Regions from separate parts of the Streptomyces sp. NPDC001220 genome, predicted to be linked through region 2. Evidence: riboswitches for the same ligand, from Rfam matches in the RefSeq annotation. Region 2 holds a riboswitch; the other holds the start of a gene.
The links. A riboswitch is a leader RNA that binds a small molecule or an ion and turns the genes downstream of it on or off. The one in region 2 is predicted to bind glycine.
Positions count from the first base shown of each region.

Region 1: linked by a shared signal. The riboswitch ahead of gcvP (aminomethyl-transferring glycine dehydrogenase) and the one ahead of gcvT (glycine cleavage system aminomethyltransferase GcvT) in region 2 are both predicted to bind glycine.

Region 1 is NZ_JBSFJE010000012.1:7,979-14,636, reverse strand. It holds gene ACWDGI_RS27155 (ABC transporter ATP-binding protein) at 1-413, shown strand, start outside; gene gcvP (aminomethyl-transferring glycine dehydrogenase) at 509-3,394, opposite strand; glycine riboswitch at 3,569-3,663, opposite strand; gene ACWDGI_RS27145 (PRC-barrel domain-containing protein) at 3,778-4,158, shown strand; partial or broken gene ACWDGI_RS27140 (DNA polymerase IV) at 4,071-5,600, opposite strand; gene ACWDGI_RS27135 (MerR family transcriptional regulator) at 5,702-6,385, opposite strand; gene ACWDGI_RS27130 (bifunctional nuclease family protein) at 6,656-6,658, opposite strand, start outside.
Region 2 is NZ_JBSFJE010000017.1:38,108-44,765, reverse strand. It holds gene ACWDGI_RS34285 (enhanced serine sensitivity protein SseB C-terminal domain-containing protein) at 1-96, opposite strand, end outside; gene ACWDGI_RS34280 (enhanced serine sensitivity protein SseB) at 288-1,079, opposite strand; gene ACWDGI_RS34275 (AAA family ATPase) at 1,183-1,911, opposite strand; glycine riboswitch at 2,068-2,165, shown strand; glycine riboswitch at 2,166-2,275, shown strand; gene gcvT (glycine cleavage system aminomethyltransferase GcvT) at 2,323-3,450, shown strand; gene gcvH (glycine cleavage system protein GcvH) at 3,582-3,959, shown strand; gene glyA (serine hydroxymethyltransferase) at 3,976-5,238, shown strand; gene ACWDGI_RS34255 (L-serine ammonia-lyase) at 5,295-6,658, shown strand, end outside.

The DNA of each region.
Region 1 (6,658 bases), on a different contig from region 2:
AGGGCACTCCCGCCGACATCGCCCGCCACCCGCGCACCGACTACATCGCCCACCTGGTCGGCCTCAACCTCTACCGCGGCCGGGCCGAGGCAGGGGGCCACGTGGTCAGGCTGGACACCGGCACCGCGGTCGCCACCACGGAGGATCTCGCCGGTGACGTGTTCGTCGCGTTCCCGCCGAGCGCCGTCACCCTCTTCCGGGACCGCCCCACCGGCACCAGCGCCCGCAACCTGTGGCGCTGCGAGGTCGCCGGCCTGGAGATCCACGGCGACCGGATCCGCGCCGACCTGACCGGCGAACTGTCCCTCGCCGCCGACCTCACCACCGTCGCGGCGGCCGAACTGGACCTGCACCCGGGCACCCCGGTGTGGGCGACGGTGAAGGCGACCCAGACCCACGCCTACCCGGCGTAGAGCCACACACCAGAGGTCACACGCGAGGGGCCACACGCGAGAGGCCCCGCCGAAGCGGGGCCTCTGCCAGTCACATCCATCCGTACTGCCGCGGATCAGTCCTCGTACGCGTCCAGCGGCGGGCAGGAGCACACCAGGTTCCGGTCACCGAAGGCCTGGTCGATCCGGCGCACCGGCGGCCAGTACTTGTCGGCGGCGGACACCCCGGCCGGGAAGACGGCCTCCGCGCGCGAGTACGCGTGCTCCCACTCCCCGCCGAGCGCGGCGGCCGTGTGCGGGGCACCCCGCAGCGGGTTGTCCTCGGCCGGCCACTCCCCCGCCCCGACCTTGTCGATCTCCGCCCGGATGGCGATCATCGCCTCGCAGAACCGGTCCAGCTCACCGAGGTCCTCGGACTCGGTCGGCTCGATCATCAGCGTGCCGGCCACCGGGAAGGACATCGTCGGCGCGTGGAACCCGTAGTCGATGAGCCGCTTGGCGACGTCGTCGACGCTCACCCCGGTCGCCTTGGTCAGCGGCCGCAGGTCGATGATGCACTCGTGGGCGACCAGCCCGCCGGGGCCGGTGTAGAGCACGGGGTAGTGCGGTTCCAGCCGCTTGGCGACGTAGTTGGCGCTGAGCACGGCCACCTGGGTGGCGCGCTTGAGACCCTCGCCGCCCATCAGGCGGACGTACGTCCACGAGATCGGCAGGATCCCCGCGGAGCCCCACGGCGCGGCCGAGATCGGTCCGACGCCGGTCGCCGGTCCTGCGGCCGGCTGGAGCGGGTGGTTCGGCAGGTACGGCGCGAGGTGAGCCCGGACGGCCACCGGACCGACACCCGGACCGCCGCCGCCGTGCGGGATGCAGAAGGTCTTGTGCAGGTTCAGGTGCGAGACGTCGCCGCCGAAGTGCCCCGGCTTGGCGACCCCGACCAGGGCGTTGAGGTTGGCGCCGTCGACGTACACCTGGCCGCCGGCCTCGTGGACCTGACCGCAGATGTCGGCGACGTGCTCCTCGAACACGCCGTGCGTGGACGGGTACGTGATCATCAGCACGGCGAGCTGGTCGCGGTGCTGCTCGATCTTCGCCCGCAGGTCCTCGACGTCGATCTCGCCGTCCTCGGCGGTCTTCACGACGACGACCTTCATCCCGGCCATGACGGCGCTGGCGGCGTTGGTGCCGTGCGCGGAGGAGGGGATCAGGCAGACGGTGCGCTGCTCGTCGCCGTTGGCCCGGTGGTAGGCGCGTACGGCGAGCAGCCCGGCCAGTTCGCCCTGCGACCCGGCGTTGGGCTGGAGCGACACCTTGTCGTAGCCGGTGACCTCGGCGAGCCGCTCCTCCAGCTCACGGATGAGCGTCAGATAGCCCTGCGCCTGCTCGGCGGGCGCGAAGGGGTGCAGCTGGCCGAACTCGGGCCAGGTGACCGGCTCCATCTCGGTGGTCGCGTTGAGCTTCATGGTGCAGGAGCCCAGCGGGATCATGCCCCGGTCCAGCGCGTAGTCCCGGTCGGCGAGCCGGCGCAGGTAGCGCAGCATCGCGGTCTCGGACCGGTGGTCGTGGAAGACGGGGTGGCCCAGGTAGCCGTCCTCGCGCAGCAGCGCCTCGGGCAGCGTGTCCGCGGCGACCGCGTCCAGCGCCTCGACGTCGCCCTCGACCCCGAACGCCGTCCACACGGCACCCAGCTGGGCCCGCGTGGTGGTCTCGTCGCAGGCCATGGAGACGTGGTCGGTGTCCACGAGCCGCAGGTTGACACCGCTCTGCCGGGCGGCCGCGACGACCTCGGCGGCCTTGCCGGGCACGCGCGCGGTGAGGGTGTCGAAGTAGGCGCCGTGCACGACCTCGACCCCGCCGGCGGTGAGCCCCGCGGCCAGGATCGTGGCGTAGCGGTGGGTCCGCTGGGCGATGGCCCGCAGCCCCTCGGGTCCGTGGTAGACGGCGTACATGCCGGCCATCACGGCGAGCAGCACCTGCGCGGTGCAGATGTTGCTGGTGGCCTTCTCCCGGCGGATGTGCTGTTCACGTGTCTGCAGCGCGAGCCGGTAGGCCCGGTGCCCGTCGGCGTCCACGGACACGCCCACGAGCCGGCCGGGCAGGCTGCGCGCGAACTTCTCGCGTACCGCCATGTAGCCGGCGTGCGGCCCGCCGAAGCCCATCGGCACACCGAACCGCTGGGTCGTACCGATGGCGATGTCGGCGCCCAGCTCACCCGGCGAGGTCAGCAGGGTCAGCGCGAGCAGGTCCGCGGCGACGGTGACCAGCGCGCCCAGCTCGTGCGCCTGGTCGACGAGCGGCTTGATGTCGCGTACGGCACCGGAGGCGCCGGGGTACTGGACGAGCACGCCGTTGATCTCGCGCGCGGCGAGATCGGCCGGGATGCCGTCGCTGAGGTCCGCGACGACGACCTCGACCCCCGTCGGCTCGGCCCGGGTCTGGATCACGGCGATGGTCTGCGGCAGGGCGTCCGCGTCGATGACGAAGACACCCTTCTTGTTCTTGCCCATGCGCAGCGACAGGGCCACGGCCTCGGCGGCGGCGGTGCCCTCGTCGAGCAGCGAGGCACCGGAGGTGGGCAGTCCGGTGAGGTCGGCGACCACGGTCTGGAAGTTCAGCAGCGCTTCCAGCCGGCCCTGGGAGATCTCCGGCTGGTACGGGGTGTAGGCCGTGTACCAGGCGGGGTTCTCCATCACGTTGCGCAGGATGACGGGCGGCGTGAAGGTGCCGTAGTAGCCCAGACCGATCATCGAGTCGAGCACCTGGTTCCGGTCGGCCAGCGACCGCAGCTCGGCCAGCACCTCGGCCTCGGTGCGCGCGCCCGGCAGTTCCAGAGCGTCGGCGTTCTTGATGACGTCCGGCACGGCGGCGGCGGTCAGCTCGTCGAGCGAGCCGTACCCGACCTGGGCGAGCATCTTGGCCCGGGCCTCGTGGTCGGGCCCGATATGGCGCTGCTCGAAGGGGATTCCCTGCTCTAGCTCGGAGAGCGGAACACGCTGGGCGGTCATTGCGGAGGCCTCCTGGTCTGACGCGACCTTCGAGGGGTACCCCGGCACGGGCACCCCGACGGCCTCCCCCTCTGTCATCTCAACCTGAGAGCTTCGCCGGATGCCCAGGGGATCCGGCTTTCACCGTCGGTGAGAGCGGACGTCGTGGACGCCCGCCCTGCTTTCCAGAGTGACCTCGTCCGTGCGGTACGTGAGCCTGAGAGATTCCGGGGAGGATTTGCTCCTTCGGCGCCTCCGGTCTGTCCGGAGGACTCTCCCGCACGGGGTCAGCAGCCGCTTGCCAGCCTACCAGCGAGGGCAACGCACGGGTCTTCGAGTGGCCGCCTCCTTCAATGTGCTCTTTTGTAGTGCTTACGGATGAGTTGCGACCAAGTGGAGGGCCCGTGCAGACCGACATCGATCCGCGCAACCTGATCGGCCGCAAGGCGTTCGACCGCAACGGCACGAAGATCGGCACGATCGACGAGGTCTACCTCGACGACGCGACCGGGGTGCCGGAGTGGGCGGCCATACGCACCGGCCTGTTCTCCCGGGACGCGTTCGTGCCCCTGGAGCCGAGTGAGCTGGTCGAGGGCACCCTCCAGGTCCCCTTCGAGCGCACCCTGATCAAGGACGCCCCCGACTTCGGGGTGGGCCGCCATCTCTCCCCTGAGCAGGAACTCCAGCTCTATCACCACTACGGCCTGGACACGACCGCCCCACCCCCCGACCACCCGGACCACGACTTCGGCAAACTGGCGGGGACGGAGGACACCGGCACCTGACCGCGGGCCGGGGTGGGGTCGAGCGGCGGCCTCAGCGCCCCGTAAGGGGCGCGGGGAACCGCGCGATCAGCCCCCCACCGGCCCGCACACACCGTCGGCCGTCATCCCGGCACCAGCGGCAACGGATCCACCGGCTCCAGCTCAGGGTCGTCGACCCAAAAAGTCCGCACTCTTCCCGGCTCCACCTCCCCCGGCGTCTCGAACCGCACGGTCACCCGCCCCAGCCCACTCCCCTGCACCCATCCGTGTCCGTACCCCGCATGCCGCACGTCGTGCCCGGCGGGCCACCGCCGCTCGGCGGCCGGCTCCGCCTCGGCGGTCGGCTCCGCCTCGGCGACCGGCTCCGCGGTGAACTCGGCCCCCTCCCCGGCCGCCGCCTGCGCGAACAGATCCTCCTGGGTGTAGTCGGCAAGCCCCGACACACCCACGCCCAGCAACCGCACACCCCCTGTCGTGTCCACCGAGTCCAGCAGCCGCGCGGCCGCCTCCCGCACCACCGCCGGATCGTCGGTCGGCCCCCTGAGCGTCTCCGACCGGGTGAGCGTCGAGAAGTCGTAGCGCCGTACCTTCAGCACGATGGTCCGCCCCGACAGCCCGGCCGCCCGCAGCCTGCGCACGCACCGGTCGGCCAGCCGCTGCACCTCCATCCCCACCCGCATCCGGTCATGGATGTCCACGTCGTAGGTGTCCTCGACGGAGACCGACTTGGCCCCCCGCTCGGCGACCACGGGCCGTTCGTCGTGCGCGAGCGCCATCGCGTACAGCGCGTGCCCGTGGGCCTTGCCGAGCAGCCGTACCAGCTCGTCCTCGCCCGCCTCGGCGATCTCGTCGACCGTGGTGATCCCGGCCCGCCGCAGATGGTCCCCGGTCGCCGGCCCCACGCCCGGCAGGGTCCGCACCGGCATCGGCCCGAGCATCGCCCGCTCCGTGCCCGGCTCGATCAGCACCAGCCCGTCCGGCTTGGCCTGCTCGGAGGCGATCTTCGCGAGCATCTTGGAGGCGGCCAGCCCGACCGACCCGGAGAGCCCTGTGGCGCTCCGTATGTCCGCGCGCAGCTTCTCCCCCACCAGACGCGCCGACCCGCCGTCCCAGGCCACCTCACCCGCCTCCAGGTCCACGAAGGCCTCGTCCAGGCTCAGCGGCTCCACCAGCGGCGACAGCTCGTGCAGCAGCGCCATCACCTGCTCGCTGATCGACCGGTACAGCCCGAAGCGCGGCACGAGATACGCGGCGTTCGGCGCCAGCCTGCGCGCCTGCGCCATCGGCATCGCCGAGTGCACCCCGAACACCCTGGCCTCGTACGACGCGGTGGCCACCACACCGCGCGGTCCGAGCCCGCCCACGACCACGGCCTTCCCGCGCAGACTCGGCTTGGATGCCTGCTCCACCGAGGCGTAGAAGGCATCCATGTCGAGATGCAGGATCGTGGGCGCGTTTCTCACATCTCCGATGCTGCACCACACCACTGACAACGCCCCGGCACACGACCGTGCCGGGGCATCCCAGCGGGCTCAGGAGATTCGAGGGAGGTCGGGCCGGGACCTCAGACCGCCTTGTTGCGGCGTCGGGCCAGTTCGTCGGCGGGGTTGGGCCCGATCAGGGTCTCGCCGGTGTCGACGCGCTCGCCGTGCAGCTGGGAGAGCGCGCTCTCCACGTCCCGCCAGACCACGCCGACCGCGATCCCGAAGATGCCCTGACCGCCCTGGAGCAGCGCGTGGACCTCGTCGGGCGAGGTGCACTCGTAGACCGTGGCGCCGTCGCTCATGAGGGTCATGCGCTCCAGGTCGCGGAAACCGCGTTCCCTCAGGTGCTGGACCGTGGTGCGGATGTTCTGGAGGGAGACCCCGGTGTCCAGGAACCGCTTGACGATCTTCAGGACGACGACGTCCCTGAAGCTGTACAGGCGCTGGGTCCCCGACCCGTAGGCGGCCCGCACGCTGGGCTCGACCAGGCCGGTGCGGGCCCAGTAGTCGAGTTGCCGGTAGGTGATGCCGGCCGCCGCACAGGCCGTGGGCCCCCGGTAGCCGATCTCCTCGGTCGTCATGGACGCCGCCCCTCCGCCGCTCGGCACTGAGGTCGGCCGCTGCGGAGCGTGACCGGCAGTGCTGCCGTGCTGGGGGTCCCCCCAACTCGAACGAAGTCGAGAGCTCGAGGGAGGGTACGGACCGCTCTCCCCGAGACCGCGTCCCGGGGCACCCCCAGCCATACCGTCGCCGCTGCTTCTCACGCCGACCTCCGTCCTTGACCTGCCTTCTCGACGGTAGGCAGTCACCAGGGGTGCGTCAACGATCGCCACACTCGGCACGCCGAGTGATAATCACCCTAGGAGTGGTTTCCCGTGCCCCACCGCGGGGAAAGGCTAGCCGAATGCTCTGGCGGGAAGGCGTAGGACGCTCTCAGTGGCCGCTGGCAATTGCCCTTGAGTTTCGACCGTGACCAGCAGTGAACCGGCCCGCCACCGCCCTCTGGTGGGCGAGTGACGGGCCGCTCTCGTCTCTCA
Region 2 (6,658 bases):
GCGGAGGAGTGCCTCGTAGGCGTCGTAGCGCCCGGGGGTTACCTGGCGCAGCATGTGCTCGACCTGTCCGGTCGCCGCGGTGCCGCTGGCGCTCACGTGTTACCGCCCCTTCATTGAGTTGCCCCGCGTTGGAGGTCGCCCCGCGTTTGGAGACAGCTTAAGCGCCGAGGGGGTGGAGGCCGATGGTCCGTCGGCGGCTGGGCCCGGCCGGTGGCCGGTCGCGCCGCGCGGCGGAGCCGCAGCTCGGCACCGCCCCGCGCCCCTGGTCGGCTGCCCTCAGGGCGTCCCTAGTGGCCGTACTGGTAGAAGGGCCGGACGTTCTCCCGCATCCAGTGGCCCACCGGGTCGTCCGCCACGTCGAGCAGGACCAGGTTCACCGGCCACTTCACCGGGACCCGGCCGAGGGCCCTGCCCAGCGCCTCCAGGGGCAGCGCCCTGATGTCCCCCTCCCACTGGGAGAGTTCGACGCCCACGAACATGACGGGGTCCGCCGTCTCGACCACGGCCAGGCAGCGGCGGGCCGTGGCGACCACGCCGGTCTCCGCGAACTCGGCGGAGGCCGCGGCCAGGAAGTCCATCGGGTCGTCCTGCCAGTCGGGTTCGAAGAGCCGGACCCGGCCGCCCGAGGCGGGGCCGTCCAGTTCGCTGCGGCCGGAACGGCACAGCTCGGCGACCGCCTCCGGCGGCAGCGGGACACCCACCACTCCCCCGGGGTTCACGGCGATGCCGACCTGCGGGGGCAGACCGCGGGCGAACTCGACGGCCGGGGCGATCGTGTACGACAGATGGGAGCCGACCACCTGGCGGAACTGCTCCTCGGAGCTGAAGACCGGGACGTACACCCGGCCCTCGATCTCCGTGGTGGGCAGATCCAGCGGGCCGCTGTGCGGGCCGCCGCCCTCCGGCAACGGGATCCACAGGAAACTGCGGCCCAGTACCTCGATGAGCCGGCCCGCGGCCGCGGGGACGCCGAGGGAGGCCGACAGGACCTCCTCCAGCTCGTTGCCGGGCCAACCGCCGTGCGGGTGGGGGTGCGCCTGTGCCGGGAAGTCCGCGGGGACGTCCGCCGGATAGTCCATCTGCCTACCGCCTGCTGGAAACCGCTGCTGCTGAGTCCGAAAAGGCTAGCGGGTGGCTGTGACAATGCCTCACCCCGTGACCCGCCCGGCTTCCCGGAAGGCCTCACCCGGCGAGCTTCTCCGCCTCCCGGAAGGCGATCCGGCACAGCACGTCCGCCGCGTCCCGGTCGAGGAGCACCGCCGAGCCGACGCCCTGGGGCAGGCCGCCCTTCTCCACCGCGCGCACCAGGCGGGCGGCGGCGTGACGGTGGCGCAGGAACGCGTACCGGGAGACGCCCCGGCCGCGCTCGCGCTGCCCGTCCAGTGCCGTGCCGGGGGTGACGTCCAGGAGCAGCAGGTGCAGGGTGCCGCCGCGGCGGCGGGCCGCGCGGGCCAGCCAGTCGCGCACCCAGGCCTGGGTGCCGCAGTCGTGCACCACCACGGCCTCGCCGGTGCGCAGCGCGCGGCGCAGTCCGGCGTAGTGCGCGAGGCGGACCAGCGGGCGGTAGAGGGCGTACGGCAGGAGGCGGGCCAGGCGGCCGTCCCAGCGGTCGCGGGTGTCCTGGGAGTCGATCCGGATGCCCTGGACGGTGCGGTGCATCAGGGTGGACTTGCCGCTGCCCGGCAGCCCGGTGACCACGACCAGGTCACGGGGGCCGAAGAGCAGGCCGTGCGGGCTGCGGCCGGCACGCTCGCGCAGGTCACGGACGACCGGTGCCACGGGCGTCCCCCCGCGCGAGCGCAGCCGAGCGTGGGGGAGCTCCCCGCACCGCTCGCGGGCCGGGGCCGCCGGCTGCCCGGGCAGGGCGATACCCGTCGTCGTCGCGTATGCCGTGGTCCTTGTCACCGTGATCGTCCTCCCTGGGGGTTCAGGAAAGGTTCTCCCCACTTAACGTAAAGAGAAGGTAATGCACGGTGTCTCGCGGTTCCGTCCCCTTCCGGCCACAGGCCTGTTACAAAGCTCCGCCCGGCATGCAATGATGTGCCCGCCAACTGCATACCGGCCGTTTGAATCCGCGCGGGAGAGTCCCCAGCAGCCTTCGCTGGGGCGCCGAAGGAGCAAGTCCCTCCCTTGAATCTCTCAGGCCCCGTTACCGCGCGGGCGAGGCACATCTGAAAAGCGGGCCGCCGTGTCGGTGGCCCCACCCAAGGTGCAAGCCGTGACCACCGATGTGGTCAGGGCGAACCTCTCAGGTTCCGATGACAGATGGGGAGGACAGACCTCGCCTGTCATGCCCTGGGATCTTTGGGAGACGACCGACCGATGAGCAGTTCCGATTCCGCTGGACTCCGCCGTACCGCGCTCGATGCCCTGCATCGCTCGCTCGGCGCCACCATGACCGACTTCGCCGGCTGGGACATGCCGCTGCGCTACGGATCCGAGCGCGACGAGCACGTCGCCGTGCGGACCAGGGCCGGGCTCTTCGACCTCTCCCACATGGGCGAGATCGCCGTGACCGGCCCCCAGGCGGCCGCTCTGCTGAACCACGCCCTGGTCGGCAACATCGCCTCCGTCGGCGTCGGGCGCGCCCGCTACACCATGATCTGCCGGGCCGACGGCGGCATCCTCGACGACCTGATCGTCTACCGGCTGGCCGAGACCGAGTACCTCGTCGTGGCCAACGCCTCGAACGCCCAGGTGGTCCTCGACGCGCTGACGGAGCGTGCCGCCGGCTTCGACGCCGAGGTACGGGACGACCGGGACGCGTACGCGCTGATCGCCGTCCAGGGACCGGAGTCGCCCGGGATCCTGAAGTCGCTGACCGACGCCGACCTGGACGGCCTGAAGTACTACGCCGGGCTGCCCGGCACCGTCGCCGGGGTTCCGGCACTGATCGCCCGCACCGGCTACACCGGCGAGGACGGCTTCGAGCTGTTCGTGAAGCCCGAGCACGCGGTGCAGGTGTGGCAGGCGCTGACCGAGGCGGGCTCCCCGGTGGGCCTGGTGCCCTGCGGGCTGTCCTGCCGGGACACCCTGCGCCTGGAGGCCGGCATGCCGCTCTACGGGCACGAGCTGACCACCTCGCTGACCCCCTTCGACGCCGGCCTCGGCCGGGTGGTGAAGTTCGAGAAGGACGGCGACTTCGTGGGGCGCGAGGCGCTCCGGGAGGCCGCCGACCGTGCCGCGGCCGAGCCGCCGCGGGTGCTGGTCGGCCTGGTCGCCGAGGGCCGCCGGGTGCCGCGCGCCGGATACCCGGTGGTCGCGGACGGCGCGGTGATCGGCGAGGTCACCTCCGGTGCCCCCTCCCCCACGCTGGGCAGGCCGATCGCCATGGCGTACGTCGACGCGGCGCACGCGGCGCCGGGCACCGCGGGTGTCGGCGTGGACATCCGGGGCAGCCACGAACCGTACGAGGTCGTGGCCCTGCCGTTCTACAAGCGCCAGAAGTAGACCCCGAAGCAGACCCAGAAGGAGACACTGAGCCGGGCGGCGCGTGACCCTGCGCACATTTCCGCTGCTCACGCGTGTTTCCAGCAGTCCTCTTTCACCACCACTCCCCCGCGTACAGGAGAATTCAGGCCATGAGCAACCCCCAGCAGCTGCGTTACAGCAAGGAGCACGAGTGGCTGTCGGCCGCCGCGGACGGCGTGGCGACGGTCGGCATCACGGAGCACGCGGCCAACGCGCTCGGTGACGTCGTCTTCGTCCAGCTCCCGGCCGTCGGCGACACCGTGACCGCGGGCGAGTCCTGCGGCGAGCTGGAGTCGACCAAGTCGGTCTCCGACCTCTACTCGCCGGTCACCGGCGAGATCACCGAGGTCAACGAGGACGTCGTGGACGACCCGTCCCTGGTGAACTCGGCCCCCTTCGAGGGCGGCTGGCTGTTCAAGGTGCGTTTCGCGGACGAGCCGGCCGACCTGCTCTCCGCCGACGAGTACACCGCCTTCACCGCCGGCTGAGGAGTCGTAGAAACAGATGTCCGTTCTGAACACGCCCCTGCACGAGCTCGACCCCGAGGTCGCGGCGGCGGTCGACGCCGAGCTGGCGCGCCAGCAGTCCACCCTGGAGATGATCGCCTCGGAGAACTTCGCTCCGGTCGCGGTCATGGAGGCGCAGGGCTCGGTACTCACCAACAAGTACGCCGAGGGCTACCCGGGCCGCCGCTACTACGGCGGCTGCGAGCACGTCGACGTCACCGAGCAGATCGCCATCGACCGGGTGAAGGAGCTGTTCGGCGCCGAGTACGCCAACGTGCAGCCGCACTCCGGTGCCTCCGCCAACCAGGCGGCCCTGTTCGCGCTGGCCCAGCCCGGCGACACCATCCTGGGTCTGGACCTGGCGCACGGCGGCCACCTGACCCACGGCATGCGGCTGAACTTCTCCGGCAAGCAGTTCGATGTCGTCGCCTACCACGTCGACGACGCCGGTCTCGTCGACATGGCCGAGGTGGAGCGGCTCGCCAAGGAGCACCGGCCGAAGGTGATCATCGCCGGCTGGTCGGCGTACCCGCGCCAGCTGGACTTCGCCGAGTTCCGGCGGATCGCCGACGAGGTCGAGGCGTACCTGTGGGTCGACATGGCCCACTTCGCCGGCCTGGTCGCGGCGGGCCTGCACGAGAACCCGGTGCCGTACGCCGACGTGGTCACCTCCACCACCCACAAGACCCTCGGCGGTCCCCGCGGCGGGATCATCCTCGCCCGCCAGGCCTTCGCGAAGAAGCTGAACTCGTCCGTCTTCCCGGGCTTCCAGGGCGGTCCCCTGGAGCACGTGATCGCGGCGAAGGCGGTCTCCTTCAAGGTCGCCGCCTCGGAGGACTTCAAGGAGCGCCAGCGTCGTACGGTGGAGGGTGCGCGCATCCTCGCCGAGCGGCTGACGGCGGCGGACGCCCGCGAGGCCGGGGTGAACGTCCTGTCCGGAGGTACGGACGTCCACCTGATCCTGGTCGACCTGCGCGCGTCCGAGCTGGACGGGCAGCAGGCCGAGGACCGTCTCCACGAGGTCGGCATCACGGTCAACCGCAACGCCGTCCCGAACGACCCGCGGCCGCCGATGGTGACCTCGGGTCTGCGGATCGGCACGCCGGCGCTGGCCACCCGGGGCTTCACGGCCGAGGACTTCGCCGAGGTCGCGGACGTGATCGCCGAGACGCTGAAGCCGTCCTACGACGCGGCGGCCCTCAAGGCCCGGGTCCGGGCCCTGACCGACAAGCACCCGCTGTACCCCGGTCTCGACAAGTAGTTCCCTGGTGGGGGCACCCGATGGCGTGTGCCCCCACCCTGTTCGGAGGAGTTCCCGTGGCCATCTCGGTCTTCGACCTGTTCTCGATCGGCATCGGCCCGTCGAGCTCCCACACCGTCGGTCCGATGCGCGCGGCCCGTATGTTCGCACGACGCCTGCGCAACGAAGGGCTGCTGGACTCCGTCACCTCCATACGCGCCGAGCTGTACGGGTCGCTCGGTGCGACCGGCCACGGCCACGGCACCCCGAAGGCGGTGCTGCTCGGTCTGGAGGGCGCCTCGCCGCGCACGGTCGACGTGGAGGGCGCGGACGACCGGGTCGAGGCGATCAAGGCCACGAAGCGCCTGTCGCTCCTCGGCGAGCACGAGATCGCGTTCTCCTTCGACGCCGACCTGAAGCTGCACCGCCGGAAGACCCTCCCGTACCACGCGAACGGCATGACCCTCTGGGCGCACGACGCGTCCGGGGCGGAGCTGCTGTCCAAGACGTACTACTCGGTCGGCGGCGGGTTCGTCGTCGACGAGGAGGCGGTCGGCGCGGACCGCATCAAGCTGGACGACACGGTCCTGAAGTACCCCTTCCGCACGGGCGACGAACTGCTGCGCCTGACGAAGGAGACGGGTCTGTCGATCTCCGCGCTGATGCTGGAGAACGAGCGGGCCTGGCGGACCGAGGAGGAGATCCGCGAGGGTCTGCTGGACATCTGGCGGGTGATGCAGGCGTGCGTCGCGCGCGGGATGTCGCGGGAGGGGATCCTGCCGGGCGGTCTGCGGGTCCGCCGCCGTGCCGCCGTCACCGCGCGCCAACTGCGTGCCGAGGGCGACCCGTTGGCGCACGCGATGGAGTGGATCACGCTCTACGCGATGGCCGTGAACGAGGAGAACGCGGCGGGCGGCCGGGTGGTCACCGCCCCCACGAACGGTGCGGCGGGCATCATCCCGGCCGTCCTGCACTACTACATCAACTTCGTCCCGGGCGCCGACGAGGACGGCGTGGTCCGCTTCCTCCTCGCCGCCGGCGCGATCGGCATGCTCTTCAAGGAGAACGCCTCCATCTCCGGCGCCGAGGTCGGCTGCCAGGGCGAGGTCGGCTCCGCCTGCTCGATGGCCGCGGGCGCCCTCGCCGAGGTGCTGGGCGGATCCCCCGAGCAGGTCGAGAACGCGGCCGAGATCGGCATGGAACACAACCTCGGCCTCACCTGCGACCCGGTCGGCGGCCTGGTCCAGATCCCCTGCATCGAGCGCAACGGCATGGCCGCGGTCAAGGCGGTCACCGCGGCCCGCATGGCCATGCGCGGCGACGGCTCCCACAAGGTGTCCCTGGACAAGGTCATCAAGACCATGAAGGACACGGGCGCCGACATGAGCGTCAAGTACAAGGAGACGGCCCGGGGCGGGCTGGCGGTGAACATCATCGAGTG